DNA from 2 places in the Halomonas sp. ATBC28 genome. Region 2 is predicted to be linked to the other one. Evidence: riboswitches for the same ligand, from Rfam matches in the RefSeq annotation. Region 2 holds a riboswitch; the other holds the start of a gene.
The links. A riboswitch is a leader RNA that binds a small molecule or an ion and turns the genes downstream of it on or off. The one in region 2 is predicted to bind thiamine pyrophosphate.

Region 1 (3,729 bases), on a different contig from region 2:
TACCCAGGAACGGCAGCAGCGTAAGGGCGGCAATAAGCCCCACTGCTAGCAGTACTAACACGACCTGCACCGGGTGAGCGGCCAAACGACGCCACAGCGTCTCCGCGTCACCCCGCTCAACCGCCGCCTGGTGCTCGCGTTGGGCGCGCTCAAGGCGCTCCGCCTGGTAGGCTTCTAACGCCGCGATGGCAGCGTCGTGCTGATGTGGATTGCGCAGCCAAATCGCGTCAACGCCCAGGCGGAAAAAGCCCGCCTGGGTTTCATAGGTATCAAAGCCATGGGCAGCGAGCAGGTCACGCACCTCCATGGCCTCTTCGTCGGTCACATGGCGCAGCCGGAACAGTAGTTCAGCCATTGGCGTGCCTCAAGAGTCGCTCTTCCCCACCATCAGGTCTGCCTGAATCACTTCGATCCAGTAGCCGTCCGGGTCTTTAACGAAGATAACATCTTTCATCTTGCCCTGATCGGAGCGTTTGACGAAGGTGACGTCATGCTCGTCGAACCACGCCTGGGCCGCTGCCAAATCCGGTACGTTGAAGCAGATATGCCCAAAGCCCTGGGGTTCGGCATTGCCATCGTGATAGGCGAAATCTTCCTGGTCTTCAGTCCCCCAGTTGTGGGTCAGCTCCAGCAGCCCTTTCTGGCTAAACGTCCAGGCGGTACGCGCTTGTGCATCGTCCGGAACGCTGTCGCTGGGTTCCAGGTTGGCCAGGAAGTAGAGCGAGAACTGCATCTCTTCGAAATCCAGCCGCCGCATCACCTGCATACCAAACACTTTTGAGTAGAACGCCAATGCCTGCTCAGGGTCTTTCACCCGCAGCATGGTGTGGTTTAAACGAAACCCTTGAGTTTGGGGCGGCGTAGCCACGACGCCGGGATGCTGCTCGCCTTGAAAACTCATTTTGCTCTCCTATCGCTGATGTTGATCATTGAATCCATTGAGCTTCACGTACCGCTTACCATGGGGGCTTTATGGCCATAATAACAGCCCTTACAAGCACGTAGGCAGTGTCGTATCGAGGTGCCGATAAGCGCACTGGCAATACTAAACAAAAACCCTACACTTATTCTTCATAAGCTTTACAAAAAGCAGTTCCCGCAACATGAGTGATGCCCCACCTTTGAGGCGTCTACAGGAGTTTTCCATGAGTGCGATCGATATGACGCTGGGTGACCACCTGACGCTAAAACAGCTTTCCAATGCGCTTCACAACGGTTTTTCGCCGATTGTTGAAGTCGAGTCGATGGATGGAATCTACAAAGTGCGTTTTCACCATGCTAACGGCGTGTCTGAGCTGAGCGATAACAAGGGCCACGTCAGTACTTTTCTGGGCACGGGCGAAATCCGCGATACCCTGGGCCAACTGGGCTTGACCCACGGCGTGCTAACCTTCGCCGACCAGTGTGGTGACGAGATGATTGGGGTCGAGGGTAAAGCGATGACACCTGATGAAATGCTTACCTACGGTACGCGTATTTCGTTTCGTTAGATTGCTATCGTCCGCATCCGGGGCTTTACAGGGCTACTCCAGGCAAGGATAGTAATCCCTCGACAGGGGCGCCCTCCGTTACGGTTGGGCTGAGAAGCACCCTTTGAACCTGAACCGGATAACACCGGCGTAGGGAGTCGTGGTAACGCTTACCACCTCCCTGCCGGGAGGATGCTATGACCCTACGCCCGCTTGGCGATTACCTTGAGACGCTACGCTCAGTGACACCGCTGGTTCACTGTATGACCAACTATGTGGCCATGAACAGCACTGCCAACCTGCTGTTAGCCACCGGCGCGTCGCCCGCCATGCTGCATGCGCCTGAAGAAGTGGCTGAATTCACGGCTATCTCCGCGGGGCTGTCGATTAATATCGGTACGATCTCTGCCCACTGGGCTGACGCTATGCTCACCGCCACAGCGACTGCCGATCAGCATGCCATTCCCTGGGTATTAGATCCCGTCGCCGTTGGCGCCACGCGCTATCGCCAAACGCTGTGCGCGAAGCTGCTGACCGCTAAACCCAGCGTGATTCGTGGCAATGCGTCTGAAATTCTTGCCCTTAACGGTTTAGCTAGCCAAGGCCGTGGCGTGGACGCCACAGCCGCCACCGACCAAGCCGTGGACGCTGCAATAGCATTAGCGCAAAAACACGGCTGTATTGTCGCGATGACCGGTGAAAGCGACTGGGTGACGGACGGCACACAGCACTACCGCATTAACGGTGGCCATCCTTTGATGCCCCGCGTAACAACGCTTGGCTGTGGGCTGAGCGCGCTAGTGGCGGGATTTGTGGCTGCCAACCGCGATGCCCCACTGGGTGCAACGGTAGCCGCACTGGCCTGCTTTGCGGTCACAGGGGAGCGTGCGGGCAGCCACGCCAACGGGCCTGGTAGTTTTCAAGTGGCGCTACTGGATGCGCTGTATCAACTCACCCCTGACGACCTCACTACTTATGCCCAACTGGAGGCAATCCATGCCGCTTGATCTATCGCTCTACTTGGTCACCGATGCCACGCTCTGCCGAGAGCATGGTTTGGAACAAACGGTTGAGGCAGCGGTAAAAGGCGGTGTCACCATCGTGCAGTTGCGTGACAAGCATGCCAGCGACGAACAGATGATTGCCCAAGCCAAACGGTTAAAAGCGCTTCTGGCGGGCACCGATGTCCCGCTGATCATTAACGACCGTTTGCAGGTGGCACTAGAAAGCCAGGCAGATGGCCTGCATGTCGGTCAGAGCGACGCAGCCGTTCAGCAAGCGCGCCGGGTGCTAGGTGAGCAAGCGATTATTGGCCTGTCGATCAATACTATCGCCCAGCTGCAAGTCTCTCCGTTTGAGCTACTCGATTATGTCGGGATTGGCCCCGTGTTTGCCACCGAGAGCAAACAAGATCACGCCCAGCCCATCGGCTTTGGCGGTTTAGCGGCGCTGGTCAAGGCGTGCCCACTGCCCAGCGTGGCCATTGGTGGGCTGAAAGCGGATCATGCGATTAGCGTACAGCGCGCGGGAGCGAACGGTTTAGCGGTGATATCGGCCATTTGTGGCCAGCCTGACCCTTACCAGGCAGCGCGCGCTTTTCAGATTTTCCAAGCCGATTCGGCGTCATGAATCAGTTAGAGCATATCGTCGCTTTTGTGCGGGTAGCCGAGTTGGGTAGCTATACCCGCGCTGCTGAAGCGCTGGATATTTCCCGCACTCGCGTATCCCGCCAGGTCATGGCACTGGAAGAGACATTGGGCGCGCGACTGATACAACGCACCACGCGACGACTACATCTCACTGAGGCCGGAGAACGCTATCTAGTCCGCGCCCAAGGGATACTGCAAGCGCTCGATGAGGCCGCCGCCGAGGTGGGCCAAGGTACCAGCGATGTGCGTGGGCGGCTGCGCGTTAATGGGCCGATGAGTTTTGGCACCCGCTACCTGGCGCCACTCGTCGCCCAGTTTATGCATACCCACCCGGCGCTGGAAGTGCGCCTGGATTTGAACGACCGCCGTGTCGACCTGCTTGAAGAGGGTTACGACGTAGCGATCCGTATCGGCAGCCTGCCTGACTCCAGCCTGGTGGCGCGCCGACTGACGCGGTGCCGCCTACTGTTTTGCGCCTCGCCTGAATATCTTGCCAACCACGGTGAACCCGACAGCATTCAAGCCCTTGCCAAGCACCACTGCCTACGCTACCGCAGCGGCCAACAGAGCGCTGACTGGAAGATTGCCACGCAGTCATTGACGGTCAATGG
Region 2 (3,729 bases):
TACAGCGACAGCTGAGTATACCCGGCCAGCTCGGCCGCCAGTAGGATGATGCAGGCGGTGATGCCAGAACCACAGGACAACACCAGTTGGTGCCCGTTGCTGGGCTGAAGGGAGGGAGCGAGGTGGGCAAACATTGACGCCAGTTGGCTGGCTGGCTTGAACCGATAGCCCTCCAGCACCTCTGTAAACGGTAGGTTGAGGGAGTTGGGGATGTGGCCACCGCGCACACCAGGTCTGGGTTCTGGCGCTTGCGCCAGGAAACGTGCCTGTGATCGCGCATCGATGACAGTTACTCGCTCGTCCTCCAGATGCTGGAAAACATAAGCAGCATCTCGAACCAGAGTGTGGTCGAGTTTGCCAACCACGCTGCCATGCTTGGCCGCATCTGCCACCGAAGCAGAATCGACCTCCCGCCCTTCGGCCAACCACAGCGGCAGGCCGCCATCCAGAACAAACACCTGTTTGAGGCCCATAGCCCGCAGAATCCACCAGGCGCGTGGTGCCGAGTAGATCCCCTGATCGTCGTACAACACCACCAGGCTCTCGGGCTCGATGCCCAATCTACGAACCTCCGCAGTGAACTGCTCTTCCGTCGGGAAGGCGTGAGCTTGGGAAGCTCCGGTATCACAAAGCGCTCCTTCCCGGTCGATCCGGAAACTTCCCGGGATCAGCATCGGACGGTCATAAACAATCGGCTCCTTGCCAACGACATTGGCCATGCTAGCGTCGATCAGTACCAAATGTTCGTTATCCAGATTGTCCTGAAGCCAGTCGGTGGTCACAAGGGGGGAAGACATGGCGTTCTCCGGTCTAGGTCGATAGGTAACAGTACACGATCGCGGACGGGCGCCACCAGCAAGTTGACGCTGCCCACATAATCCACAGCATGCTGATCGACGAACGGCAGAGCGCCGGGCGTGTCGAGCGGATCGGGAGCCGTGTTCATATCGCCTTTTTCTTCAGTGATGGCGGCTCTTCCATTGAAGTTCTATCAACTCTAGCTTGACTCTACTCCACTCTTTCACAACCAAGCAAAGCCTAATTCGGCAGCCCCCCCTTGCATCTCCCCCACCCGCCTCCTACACTCCACCCACGAACAGCTTGACGGGGTGCCGGTGATATCCGGCTGAGATGGCGCAGGGCGTAGCAATTAATGCTGCCAAGTGCTGGTCCCGCTGAACCTGATCCGGCTAATGCACTGCTACTTACACAAGTCGCAGCGCGGGTACCGGCGTAGGGATCAAGCGATGGCCACGGCTTCATTTCACGCCTCCCTTAGTGCCATTTCCTCGATCTTTTTCGCCCCCCTCCGGATCATTACCACCGGAGAAGTCATGGGCTACCGCTTTACTGATCTCACCACCGCCTCTCATGAAGATTGGCGCGCCTATATTGAGCACGATTTTGTGTGCCAATTGGGCACTGCCACGCTGCCTGAGGCGTCGTTTCGCCACTATTTAAAGCAGGACTACCTGTTTTTGATTCACTTCGCTCGCGCCTACGCGCTGGCTGCCTGTAAAAGCCCCACCCTTGCCGATCTTCGCCAGGCCCATGAAGGCTTAAAAGCCATTGTGGATGTGGAGTTGGGCCTGCACGTGGGCTTTTGTCAGGAGTGGGGGATTTCCGAGCAGGAGCTGGAAGCGCTCCCCGAAGCCAGGGCCACCCTGGCCTACACCCGCTATGTATTGGATACCGGCAACCGCGGCGATCTGCTCGATCTGCACGTAGCGCTGGCCCCCTGCCTAGTGGGCTATGGCGAAATCGCCAACTGGTTGAACGCCCAGCCCTCTACCCTACGCGGTAGCCAAAACCCTTTTGACGCCTGGATTGCCATGTACGAAGGCGAGGAGTTTCAGGCCGCCATGCAGGCAGAGCTTGAATGGCTCAATACCCGCTTAGCCGATGTCACCCCCGCCCGCTTTGCCGAACTCAGCAAGATCTTCCGCGATGCCACTCGCCTGGAAATCGACTTCTGGCAGATGGGGTTAGCGCTAATAGACCAAGACCTGACAGCTTAATACAGCACAACAACAAACTATGGAGACCGTAATGAGCAAAACCAACCATTTTTTAGCCGAAACCGCACAGGTCGATGCCGCCGCCATTGCGCCGCTTCCCGGCTCACGTAAGGTGTATATCGAAGGTTCGCGCCCGGATATCCGCGTGCCGTTTCGGGAAATTTCGCTGTCGCCCACCAAAACCAGCAGCATTGACGAAGAGAACCCGCCGCTGCTGGTGTACGATACCTCCGGCCCCTATACCGACCCCAATGCACAGGTTGATCTACGCCAGGGCCTGCCCGCCCTGCGCCGCGCCTGGATTGAAGAGCGCAACGACACCGAATTTCTAGCGGGGCCAACATCGGATTACGGCAACCGCCGCGCCAACGACCCGACGCTTGCCCAGCTACGCTTTGATTTAACCCGCACCCCGCGGCGTGCCCTCTCTACAAAAGACGGGCGGCCTGGAAACGTGACCCAGCTGCACTACGCCCGCCAGGGCATTATTACGCCGGAAATGGAGTTCATCGCCCTGCGGGAAAACCAGCGTCGCCAAACGTTAGGTACCGCTGAAGTAGAGCGGATTCTGGGCCACCAGCACAAAGGTCAGAGCTTTGGCGCCAGCTTGCCGGAGGAGATCACGCCAGAGTTTGTGCGCGATGAAGTCGCCCGAGGGCGGGCAATTATTCCTAACAACATCAACCACCCCGAAAGCGAGCCGATGATTATTGGCCGTAACTTCCTGGTCAAGATTAACGGTAATCTGGGTAACTCGGCGGTAACTTCTTCCATCGAGGAAGAGGTGGATAAGATGACCTGGGGTATCCGCTGGGGCGCGGACACCATCATGGATCTCTCCACTGGGCAGAACATCCACGAAACCCGCGAGTGGATTCTGCGCAACTCGCCGGTACCGATTGGCACGGTGCCTATCTATCAGGCACTGGAAAAGGTCAAAGGCGTGGCCGAAGACCTTACCTGGGAAGTCTTCCGAGATACGCTGATCGAGCAGGCCGAACAGGGGGTGGACTACTTCACCATTCACGCGGGCGTGCTGCTGCGCTATGTGCCGCTCACCGCCAAACGAGTCACCGGCATTGTTAGCCGCGGCGGGTCGATCATGGCCAAGTGGTGTCTGTACCATCACCAGGAGAGCTTCCTGTACACCCACTTCGAGGACATCTGCGAGATCTGCAAGCAGTACGATGTGGCGTTCTCCCTCGGCGATGGTCTGCGCCCCGGCTCGGTGGCGGATGCCAACGACGAAGCGCAAATGGCGGAGCTCAAGACCCTTGGCGAGCTGACCCATATCGCCTGGAAACACGATGTGCAGGTGATGATCGAAGGTCCCGGCCACGTGCCCATGCACTTGGTGAAAGAGAACATGGATAAGCAGCTGGAATACTGCGACGAAGCGCCCTTCTATACCCTCGGCCCGCTGGTGACGGATATCGCTCCCGGCTACGATCATATTACCTCGGGTATTGGGGCAGCGATGATCGGCTGGTTTGGCTGCGCCATGCTCTGCTACGTCACTCCGAAAGAACATCTGGGCCTGCCCAATAAAGACGATGTCAAAACCGGCATCATCACCTACAAGATTGCCGCCCACGCAGCGGACTTGGCCAAGGGCCATCCGGCGGCACAGCGGCGCGACAACGCGCTTTCCAAGGCGCGCTTCGAATTCCGTTGGGAGGACCAGTTCAACCTGGGCCTAGACCCGGATACC

Region 1: another riboswitch for thiamine pyrophosphate. It lies ahead of thiM (hydroxyethylthiazole kinase); the one in region 2 lies ahead of tenA (thiaminase II).

What each region holds. Positions count from the first base shown of each region.
Region 1 covers NZ_VCQL01000007.1:67,111-70,839, reverse strand. Annotated here, with positions in the region: gene E0L35_RS09605 (DUF6164 family protein) at 1-355, opposite strand, end outside; gene gloA (lactoylglutathione lyase) at 365-901, opposite strand; gene E0L35_RS09595 (hypothetical protein) at 1,146-1,490, shown strand; TPP riboswitch at 1,545-1,643, shown strand; gene thiM (hydroxyethylthiazole kinase) at 1,667-2,476, shown strand; gene thiE (thiamine phosphate synthase) at 2,466-3,098, shown strand; gene E0L35_RS09580 (LysR family transcriptional regulator) at 3,095-3,729, shown strand, end outside.
Region 2 covers NZ_VCQL01000005.1:70,222-73,950, reverse strand. Annotated here, with positions in the region: gene E0L35_RS06850 (sulfurtransferase) at 1-797, opposite strand, end outside; TPP riboswitch at 1,096-1,257, shown strand; gene tenA (thiaminase II) at 1,335-2,018, shown strand; gene thiC (phosphomethylpyrimidine synthase ThiC) at 2,050-3,729, shown strand, end outside.